DNA from 3 places in the Arthrobacter sp. DNA4 genome. Region 3 is predicted to be linked to each of the others. Evidence: predicted binding sites of a transcription regulator. Region 3 holds the regulator's gene; each other region holds the start of a gene.
What was found. The regulator HrcA, encoded in region 3, represses chaperone genes, less so after heat shock. The targets are predictions, from matches to a motif close to TTNGCACTCGNNNNNNNCGAGTGCNAA.
Positions count from the first base shown of each region.

Region 1 (3,269 bases), 1.6 Mb from region 3:
CCGGGGCCATCCTGATGACGGACAGGGGTGTACCCACCAACAGCGACATCGTCGCGGACATCACGCCCACGCTGAAGCCGGCGGACACCACGGTGGTCGGGTTCCTGAACGACATTGCGCCGGACATCAAGGATGCGCCCCCGGTCCCTCCCGTGGGTGCCGGAAGCGTCCAGAACGTCATCAAACGCTACACGGATGAAGTGCTGTATGACCGGCTGACCCCCCAGGCCGCGGCGGACGCCTTTAGGAAGGAAGTCCAGGGGATGCTGGACTCGGCCAGGAAGTAAATCCCTGGCAGGATCCTGGCACCGGGACAAAAAAGTGCGGCCCCCTCCGAAGAGGGGGCCGCACTTTCGTAACTGGTCGGGGCAGGTCCCGGCCGGGAGGCTTAGAAGCCGCCCATGCCGCCCATGCCGCCCATGTCGTCTCCACCGGCGGGGGCAGAAGCCTTCTCCGGCTTGTCAGCCACAACAGCTTCGGTGGTGAGGAACAGGCCGGCGATGGAGGCCGCGTTCTGCAGGGCAGAGCGGGTTACCTTGACCGGATCGTTCACGCCGGCTGCCAGCAGGTCGACGTACTCGCCGGTGGCTGCGTTCAGGCCGTGGCCTGCGGGCAGGCCGCGGACCTTGTCGACAACCACGCCGGGCTCAAGGCCGGCATTGAAGGCAATCTGCTTCAGCGGAGCGTCGATGGCAACGCGGACGATGTTGGCGCCCGTTGCTTCGTCGCCGGACAGCTGCAGGTTGGCAAATGCCTTGGCACCGGCCTGGATCAGGGCCACGCCGCCACCGGCGACGATGCCTTCTTCAACTGCAGCCTTGGCGTTGCGGACGGCGTCCTCGATGCGGTGCTTGCGTTCCTTGAGCTCGACCTCGGTTGCGGCACCGGCCTTGATGACTGCAACACCGCCGGCCAGCTTGGCCAGGCGCTCCTGCAGCTTCTCGCGGTCGTAGTCGGAGTCGGAGTTCTCGATCTCGGCGCGGATCTGGGAGACGCGGCCGGCGATCTGGTCGGCGTCGCCGGCACCTTCGACGATGGTGGTCTCGTCCTTGGTGACAACAACCTTGCGGGCCTGGCCCAGCAGTTCGAGGCCGGCGGTCTCGAGCTTGAGTCCAACTTCCTCGGAGATGACCTGGCCGCCGGTCAGGACGGCGATGTCGGCCAGCTGGGCCTTGCGGCGGTCACCGAAGCCCGGAGCCTTGACGGCAACGGACTTGAAGGTGCCACGGATCTTGTTGACGATCAGGGTGGCGAGGGCCTCGCCCTCGATGTCCTCGGCAATGATCAGCAGCGGCTTGTTGGACTGCATGACCTTTTCCAGGACAGCAACCAGTTCCTTGACGTTGGAGATCTTGGAGTTGACGATCAGGATGTACGGATCCTCGAGGACCGTTTCCTGGCGCTCAGCGTCGGTGACGAAGTAGGCGGAGATGTAACCCTTGTCGAAGCGCATGCCTTCGGTGAGTTCCAGCTCCAGGCCGAAGGTGTTGGACTCCTCGACCGTGATGACGCCTTCCTTGCCCACCTTGTCCAGGGCTTCGGCGATGAGGGCGCCGATCTCGTCGTCACCGGCGGAGATGGAGGCAGTAGCCGCGATCTCTTCCTTGGTTTCGATTTCCTTGGCGGAGTTCAGCAGCTCGGCGGTGACGGCCTCAACAGCCTTTTCGATGCCGCGCTTGAGGGACAGCGGGTCGGCGCCGGCGGCAACGTTGCGCAGGCCTTCCTTGACCAGGGCCTGGGCCAGGACGGTTGCCGTGGTGGTGCCGTCACCGGCAACGTCGTCAGTCTTCTTGGCAACTTCCTTGACCAGCTCTGCGCCGATCTTCTCGTAGGGATCGTCCAGCTCGATCTCCTTGGCGATGGAAACACCATCGTTGGTGATCGTGGGGGCGCCCCACTTCTTTTCGAGGACGACGTTGCGTCCACGCGGGCCGAGGGTGACCTTAACGGCGTCGGCGAGGGTGTTCAGGCCACGCTCAAGGCCGCGGCGTGCCTCTTCATCAAATGCAATGATCTTGGCCATAACGGCAATAGTCCTTTCGGGACAGTCGTTAAGAATGAACCTTCGCTGCAGTGCCCGCGACGGACGATCCTTTGCCGGCGGCCTCTGTATGCCTCCGGGCGGGGATCTCACTGAAGTGAGGTGTTTCTTTCGCTCCTCGACCGGTGCCGTGCGCTGCTTACCGGAACCAGGCGTTGCTTTAGCAGTCGGTGCGTCAGAGTGCTAAGTCAATAATTAGCACTCCCCCGGTGAGAGTGCAAGCGAAAAGACGCTTGATGCCCTGCGGGAAGCAGCGGCTTCGCCCAGGGCGATCAGCCGGAGTGTCCGGCTGTCTCCCGGCCCGACAGGGCGGGGTTGTTGTCGGGTCCGAAGGTGTACACGGAGAAGAGGGCCGTGGTGATGTCGCCCTTGGCATCGAAGGCCACCGGGCCCGATTCGCCGTCATAGTTGATGTCCGGGCCGGCAGCAAGGCCGTCCAGGCACTCCTTGTAGCTCAAGCATGGGGCGGTCGGCACTCCGGCTCCAGGGTCGGCTGCCCCTCCGGAGACGGCAATCAGGTTGGCGGCAATGGAGCGTCCGGCGTCATCCTGGGCACGTACTGCGGCGAGGGCCGCCAGCGTAACGGCATCGTAGGTTTCGGCAGCGTAGGAGAGGTCCTTGAGGGCAGGGTCCACCGCCAGCAGTTTTGCCTGGAACGCAGCGGTGGGCAACTGTCCGGGGACGACGGCACGTGCGCCCTCCAGGGTCCCGGAGGCGAGCCTGGATCCGTAACGGGCAAACGCGCCGTCGCTGAGGATGATCTGTGAACCGCTGAGGCCGGCGCTGTCCAGCCCGTCCAGGGCGTCCTGCGCGCCCTCGCGGGCAATCAGGACAACGGCGTCCGGCTTGGCCTTTGCCATGGAGCGCGCGGCTTCGGCGGCGGCACCGTCCTTGAAGCCGGCTCCGGGCAGGACCGTGAGTCCGGACTTTCTCGCAGCGTCCGTGACGGCAGCGGAGAGGTCCTTGCCGTAGGAGCCTTCCTGGTACAGCACGCCGATGGTGGCAGCGCCGGAGTCCTTGGCGAGTTTTGCCAACACGGGGCCCTGGGCGACGTCGGCCGTGGCGGTGCGGAAATAGTAGCCTCCGCTGGTAAGCCCCGACAGGCCTGCAGCAGTGTTGGTAAGCGAGATGAGCGGTATGCGCGCGTGGGACAGAACGTCCACCGCGGCGGCTGCGTGGCTGGAGTCAGTGGGTCCGATCACCACATCCGCTTTGGCGGCGAGGTCCT
Region 1 covers NZ_CP101466.1:875,592-878,860, reverse strand. The annotation lists gene NMQ03_RS04150 (ABC transporter substrate-binding protein) at 1-287, shown strand, start outside; gene groL (chaperonin GroEL) at 389-2,023, opposite strand; gene NMQ03_RS04140 (ABC transporter substrate-binding protein) at 2,314-3,269, opposite strand, start outside.
Region 1: the regulator HrcA is predicted to act here: its motif matches at 2,202-2,228, upstream of groL (chaperonin GroEL).

Region 2 (3,269 bases), 710 kb from region 3:
CCTCAATGAGGGCGACGACGGACCCTCCGGTTTTCGCCTGTACGTCAATCATGATGCTGAGGAGTTCGTCGCGGGCATCGATGAGGTCGTCGCCCAGCAGCACCGCGAAGGCTTCATCGCCCACGTGCTGCTTCGCCCGGAGGACGGCATGCCCCAGGCCGTGGGGATCGCCCTGCCGGACGTAGTGGATGTCACCCAGCTGGCTCGCGGCCTGGATGGACGCAAGCTTTTCCGTATCGCCCTTGTCCTCGAGGGTCGATTCGAGGGATGGCACCCTGTCGAAGTGGTCTTCGAGGGCGCGTTTGTTGCGGCCGGTAATCATCAGCAGGTCGTTGAGGCCCACGTGGACGGCTTCCTCCACCACATACTGGATGGCAGGCTTGTCCACGACGGGAAGCATTTCCTTGGGCATGGCCTTGGTGGCAGGCAGGAACCTGGTGCCCAGGCCCGCTGCGGGAATGACGACTTTGCGGACTCTGGGATTACTGGTGTTCACCGGACTAATCTAACGTCAGCGTCAAGTATTTCAGTAACCCCCGGCACCGAACGCCGGCACGGGGCTTCAACGCCGCGGAACACCGGGCTTCAGGGAGGACAACATGCTGCAGGAGACTAACGCTGTCAAGGACAGGATCCGGGCCGCCCACCGGCACCGGCGGGCAGGCCTGATGCCGGCACAACTGGAAGCTTCAGGCCCTGGCCACCCATGGGGAAGCCTGGGCTGGATCGGTGACGCAAGGCCGTCCCGGGATAGCCTGCGTATACCTTGGCGTGGGGCAGGAACCACCCACCCTGCCGCTGATCAACGCCCTGCACCGCAGCGGCCACCAGGTCCTGCTTCCGGTGTGCGAACCGGCCAGGGAGTTGAGCTGGGTGTTCTGGACTCCGGACACCGGCTTCGAGCGCAGCAGGTACGCGCCCATCCTGGAACCTGCGGGGCACCGGCATGGGCCCGAAACCGCCGGCGACGCCGCTGTGCTTTTCATTCCCGCCACAGCCGTGGACCTGGTAAGCAACAGGATTGGCCAGGGCGGCGGCTACTACGACAAGTTCCTGGGGCACCTCGCTACGGCCGGGAAGGAAATTCCGCTGGCCGCTGTTATCTACGACGATGAATTGCTGCCCGCCGGACGGATCCCGGCCGAGGAGTTCGACCGTCCGGTCCCGGCCGTCCTGGTTCCTTCCGGGTACCGGCCCCTGGCGGGTGGCGCCTGAGCACGGGCGTTCCGTGCACAGTGATAGAATTAGCACTCAGGCCCTGCGACTGCTAATGGTTTACCAGGTGGCAGCACGGGACCTCTCGTTTGCCCAAGAGGAGGAGCACCAGTGCCAACATATGCTTACGCCTGCAAGGATTGCGGCCACGCCTTCGACATCGTCCAGTCGTTCTCGGACAGCAGCCTGACGTCCTGCCCTGAATGCGAGGGGACGCTGCGTAAGAAGTTCAACAGCGTCGGTGTCGTCTTCAAGGGCTCCGGTTTCTACCGCACGGACTCCCGCGATTCCAAGGGCAGCTCGGTTTCCCCCGCGCCCGCCGCGGCTCCGGCCGCGCCTGCTGCTGCCCCCGCCGCGCCGGCGCCCGCAGCCGCCGCGAGCTAGTCCGGCACAGACTTCACGACGGCGGCCGGCGCTTTCCAGCGTCCGGCCGCTTTTGTCCACATAGGCCTCATCCCGGCCCCCTTGCGCGTGCGCCCGGAGTTAGCGTGGGCGCATGCCCTTACTTCCCCGCCGCCGCGCCGCCCTCCGGTATTCTTCGGGCCCTGCAGGGGCTGGCCGCAGCCCCAGGAACCGCCCACTGGCCGCGCGTGTTGCCGCTTGGTTGAGCCGAAACCGCCGGCTCGCCGCTGCACTGTTGTTGTGCGCAGCTGCCGCGATCGCCGTCCAGCAGCTCACTCCTGCCCCGCTCTCCACCGCCACGGCCCTGGCCGCTACCCGGGATCTTCCTGCCGGTACCGCCGTATCGGACGCGGACGTGGTCCGAGTCCAGGTGCCCCCTGGCATGGTGGCCGACGGCTTCCTCCGGGATGACGCCGCCGCCACCGGCAAACAGCTCGCCGCACCCATGCGCAAGGGCCAGCTCCTCACCGATGCCCAGCTGGTGGGTCCCGGGCTCCTGGCAGGTACGCCGCCCGGTTCAGCCGCAGTTCCACTGCGGATGGCGGATGCCTCGTCGATTCAGCTGGTCTCCCCCGGACAGCTGGTCAACGTTGTGCTCACATCAGCCAACGGGTTCGACCAGCAGGGCCCGTCGGAGGTGCTGGCGTCGGCAGTCCCCGTACTGTGGACCTCCAACAAGGGCGGCCAGAGCGGCCAGTGGCTGGGCACCACGGAGACGGACGGACTGATCGTGGTGGCAGCCACCGCCGAACAAGCATTACGCCTGGCCGGAGCGTCAACCCAAGGCCGGCTGTTCTTCGTCCTGGTCGGGCCGCCGTAACCTTGTGGCGGTCAGCCCCAGTGCGGCGGCTTCTGTTCCTTCAACCACGTGTCGTGGTCATCCTCACGGTCACCCCAGTTGCGGGCGTCGTCCTCTGCGGCCTTGCTCGGGAGGATCTCTTCAGCGCCGCCTGTTACCGTCCGGGTCGCCGGACCCGTTTCGGCCGGGCCTGCAGGAACGTCCCCGCCGGTAACTGTTTCTGCCTGCCCGTCCTGGATCTTGTCCTGGCGCATGTCTTCCTCGCGGCCGTCTTCCTCAAGCCTGCCGTGTGCAGGTTTCTTTTCCTCGGTCATGGATCCCGCTTCCTGGTTTCCGCTGTCACCGTTCCGGCCTGTGCCGGGATCCCCGGGCAGGTAGGAAACTCCGGCGGACGGCGCGGCGTCAATTCCATTGAGCGCCTGGTCAACGTCGTCGTCAAGGAAGCCCACAGACTGGTGGGTCCTTCCCGGCAGCACCATGTTCTCCAGGCCCAGATAGCCTGCAATGCGGTCTGCGCAGGACGACGGGTCCGTGAACACTTCGATGGTCCACAGCGGCATGTACCGCCAGCCAAGGCGTTCCAGCAGTTGCGGACGCAGCCTGCTGCGTTCACGCACGCTCATGGTGCGGTACTGCGCAGTGCCGTCGGACTCGATGGCCACAGGCCGCGGAATCTCGGAGTCCTCCTGGCCCATGGTATTCAGGGGGTCGGCGGCTGCCACTACATCGATTGCCCCGTCGTATTGGTGCCAGACCCTTGCGCCCCGGGCACGCAGCCGGTCGCCCAGGTCCGCCACCAACGGGTCCGCGCCAAGCGCCTGTTCGCTGGCGGCGGCGCGGGACGCGGGGGTGC
Region 2 covers NZ_CP101466.1:3,163,413-3,166,681, forward strand. The annotation lists gene galU (UTP--glucose-1-phosphate uridylyltransferase GalU) at 1-496, opposite strand, end outside; partial or broken gene NMQ03_RS14535 (5-formyltetrahydrofolate cyclo-ligase) at 600-1,215, shown strand; gene NMQ03_RS14540 (FmdB family zinc ribbon protein) at 1,327-1,599, shown strand; gene NMQ03_RS14545 (Flp pilus assembly protein CpaB) at 1,820-2,437, shown strand; gene NMQ03_RS14550 (DUF4011 domain-containing protein) at 2,449-3,269, opposite strand, start outside.
Region 2: the regulator HrcA is predicted to act here: its motif matches at 1,245-1,271, upstream of NMQ03_RS14540 (FmdB family zinc ribbon protein).

Region 3 (3,269 bases):
CGGGAACCTTGATGGTCAGCGCCCGCCGGCTGCGGATACGGCCCTGGCCGCTGCATTCGTTGCAGGGATCCTTGATGACCGTGCCGAAGCCTTCGCAGGTGCCGCAGGGGGCGGCCGTCATGACCTGGCCCAGGATGGAGCGCACGGCCCGCTGGACCTGGCCGCTGCCGCCGCAGATGTCGCAGCGCTCCGGGTGGGTGCCGGGCCGGCAGCAGGATCCGTCACAGGTGGGGCAGACCACGGCAGTGTCCACTTCGAGCTTCTTGTTCACGCCGAACACGGCGTCGCGAAGGTCGATCCGGACGCTGATGAGGGCGTCCTGGCCGCGGCGGACGCGGGAAGCCGGGCCGGAGGTGCCCCCGGCGCCGAAGAAGGTGTCGAAGATGTCCTGGAATGCGAAGCCCTGGCCTGCGTAACCGGCACCGCCGAAGCCGTTGTCCGTGCCGTTCTCGTTGCCCGTGGTGTCGTAGATCCTCCGCTTTTGGGGGTCGGAGAGGACCTCGTAGGCGTGAGTTACTGCCTTGAAGCGTTCTGAAGCGTCCGCACCGGGGTTTACGTCCGGGTGAAGGGTGCGGGCCAGTTTGCGGTAGGCCTTTTTGATCTCTTCGCCCGTAGCTTCGGGTGAGACTCCAAGGACGTCATAGTGGCTGCTCAAAGTTCGTATCTCTTCCTTGTTGTACTGCGTTCAGTGTGGGCGGCCCCGCTCTGTGGTCCGGTCCCGAAAAGGCTCCGGCGGCGAAGAGTCAGGGCCCCAAAATCCTGGAAAGGTAGCGGGCCACAGCCCTGACGGCGGCCATGGTGGTGGGATAGTCCATCCTGGTTGGGCCGAGGATCCCTACCTTCGCGGCGCTGTCCGGGCCGTAGCCGGTGGCCACCACGGAGGCTTCGGCAAGGCCGTCATAAGGGTTTTCCCTTCCGATACTGACGGCCACTCCCCGGTGGTCCTGGGCCATTTCGCTCAGGAGCCGCAGCATCACCACCTGCTCCTCCAGTGCCTCGAGCACGGGGCCGATGCTGAGGGGGAAATCCACGTTGGACCTGGCCAGGTTCGCCGTTCCGGCCATGACCATCCGGTCCTCCCTGGTGTTTTGTGCCAGGCCGTCCAGTCCATGCGCCAGCGCGTGCGCGGCCTGGCGCTGGCCGTGCGCAGTTCCGGCTACGACGGCGGGGAGCGCCTTGGCCAGCTGGCTTAGCGGAGTTCCGGCCAGCGCGGCAAGGAAGCGGGTACGGAGCGCGGCCAGTGCGTCGTCGCCAAGGTCCTGGCCGACGTCGATGACCCGCTGCTCCACCTTGCCGCTGTTGGCAATCAGCACCACCAGCACCTTGCGGGGGGCCAGGAGCACGAACTCGATGTGGCGCACCAGTGCCTTGCTGAGGTGCGGATACTGGACCACAGCCACCTGGTTGGTCAGCTGCGACAGCAGCCGGACGGTGCGGTCCAGGACGTCGTCGAGGTCGTCTGCGCCTTCCAGGAGGGACTGGATGGCCCGGCGCTCCGCTGCCGACAGGGGCTTGACTGCCGAGATCTGGTCGACAAAGAGCCGGTAGCCCTTGTCCGTGGGAATTCGCCCTGCACTGGTGTGCGGGGCCGTGATCAATCCCTCGTCTTCAAGGGCCGCCATGTCATTGCGGATGGTTGCGCTGGAAACGCCCAGATGATGCCGCTCGACCAGGGCCTTTGACCCGACCGGTTCGCGGGAGTGGACGTAGTCCTCCACGATGGCCCGCAGCACTTCCAGTTTGCGTGGCTCGCTCACTCTCCACCTCCATCCATGGTCCGGGGCGCATACCCCGCCAGGTGCCACCAGTGTTAGCACTCGACATGCCTAAGTGCTAACAGTCTATTATGCCTCGGCCCGTTGTTAGCATTGGTACCGCTCCGGGCGAAATTCCGGTGCGGAGGACCTAGCGCTAGGCGGATCGAATCCATGGATTACCAAAACTGGGGGCCCCGCGGCATTTCCGCCCCGGCCAAGGCGGAATTGCCCGAGGTTCCGGTGGAGCGGGGCATGGTGCTCGAGGATGTCCAGTCAGGCTGGGTCGGCGCCGTCACCCGGGTGGAAAAGTCCGGCGGCATGCACGTCGTGGCCCTGGAGGACCGCCGCGGGAAGTCCCGGTCCTTCAAGCTCGGCTTCGGTTTCCTCCTTGAGGGCCGGCCCATCCGGCTGATGCCTCCCGCCGCCCGGCCGGCAGCCGCCGGCCCCGCCGCCGGCAGGACAGCCTCAGGCTCCGTCCGGGTCTCCGGCCAGCGGGCCCAGGTCGCCAAGGCAAGCCGCATCTGGGTGGAGGGCAAGCACGACGCCGAACTGGTGGAAAAGGTCTGGGGAGACGACCTCCGGGTGGAAGGCATCGTCGTCGAACCCCTGCACGGCATTGACGACCTCGCCGCCGCAGTTGCCGCCTTCAAACCCGGTCCGGGCCGTCGCCTCGGCGTGCTCGTGGACCACCTCGTCCCTGACTCCAAGGAGTCCCGCATAGCCGACGCCGTCATGGCATCCCCCGGCGCGGCCGGAAATGTCCTGATCGTCGGCCACCCCTATGTGGACGTCTGGCAGGCGATCCGCCCCGCTGTCCTGGGCATTGACAAATGGCCGGTCGTGCCCCGCGGACAGGACTGGAAGACCGGAATCCTGAAGGCCTTTGGCTGGCCGCACGCCACCAAGGAGGATATCGGCCTGGGATGGCAGAAACTGCTGGGCGCCGTACGTACGTACGCGGACCTGGAAGCGTCCCTGCTGGGGCGGGTTGAGGAAGTCATCGACTTCCTCACCGTTCCCTGAAGGCCGGGCACCGGCCCGGGAGCCAGTATTCTTGGTAGTGCAGCGCCTTTTCCCAAGGCCGCTGCACACCGCGCCCATATATGAAGTCAGCACCACTTGCACCTCCGAAGGAACAGACTGTGGCAGAAAACGCACGTGATCACAGGGACGGCCAGGGCCGCTCCGAGTACCATGGCGTCCCCGCCAATGCGCTGCCGCTCACGGCCAGCGAAGACCGCCAATGGGCCACGCTCGCGCATTTCGGCGGGATCCTGGGGTGCGTCCCCTCGCTGCTGATCTACCTGATCTTCCGTGACCGCGGGCCATTTACCGCGCAGGAATCCAAAGAAGCGCTGAACTTCAGCCTGCCGCCCACCATCGCCGCTGTGCTGGCCAACATCCTGGTGTTCATCCCCTATGTGGGAAACATCTTCGCGGTCATCGCCACCCTGATCTGGGTGGCGCTCACCTGCTTCTCCGTGGCAGCAGGGATCCACGTCAACAAGGGCC
Region 3 covers NZ_CP101466.1:2,448,892-2,452,160, forward strand. The annotation lists gene dnaJ (molecular chaperone DnaJ) at 1-655, opposite strand, end outside; gene hrcA (heat-inducible transcriptional repressor HrcA) at 744-1,757, opposite strand; gene NMQ03_RS11265 (DUF3097 domain-containing protein) at 1,929-2,780, shown strand; gene NMQ03_RS11270 (DUF4870 domain-containing protein) at 2,900-3,269, shown strand, end outside.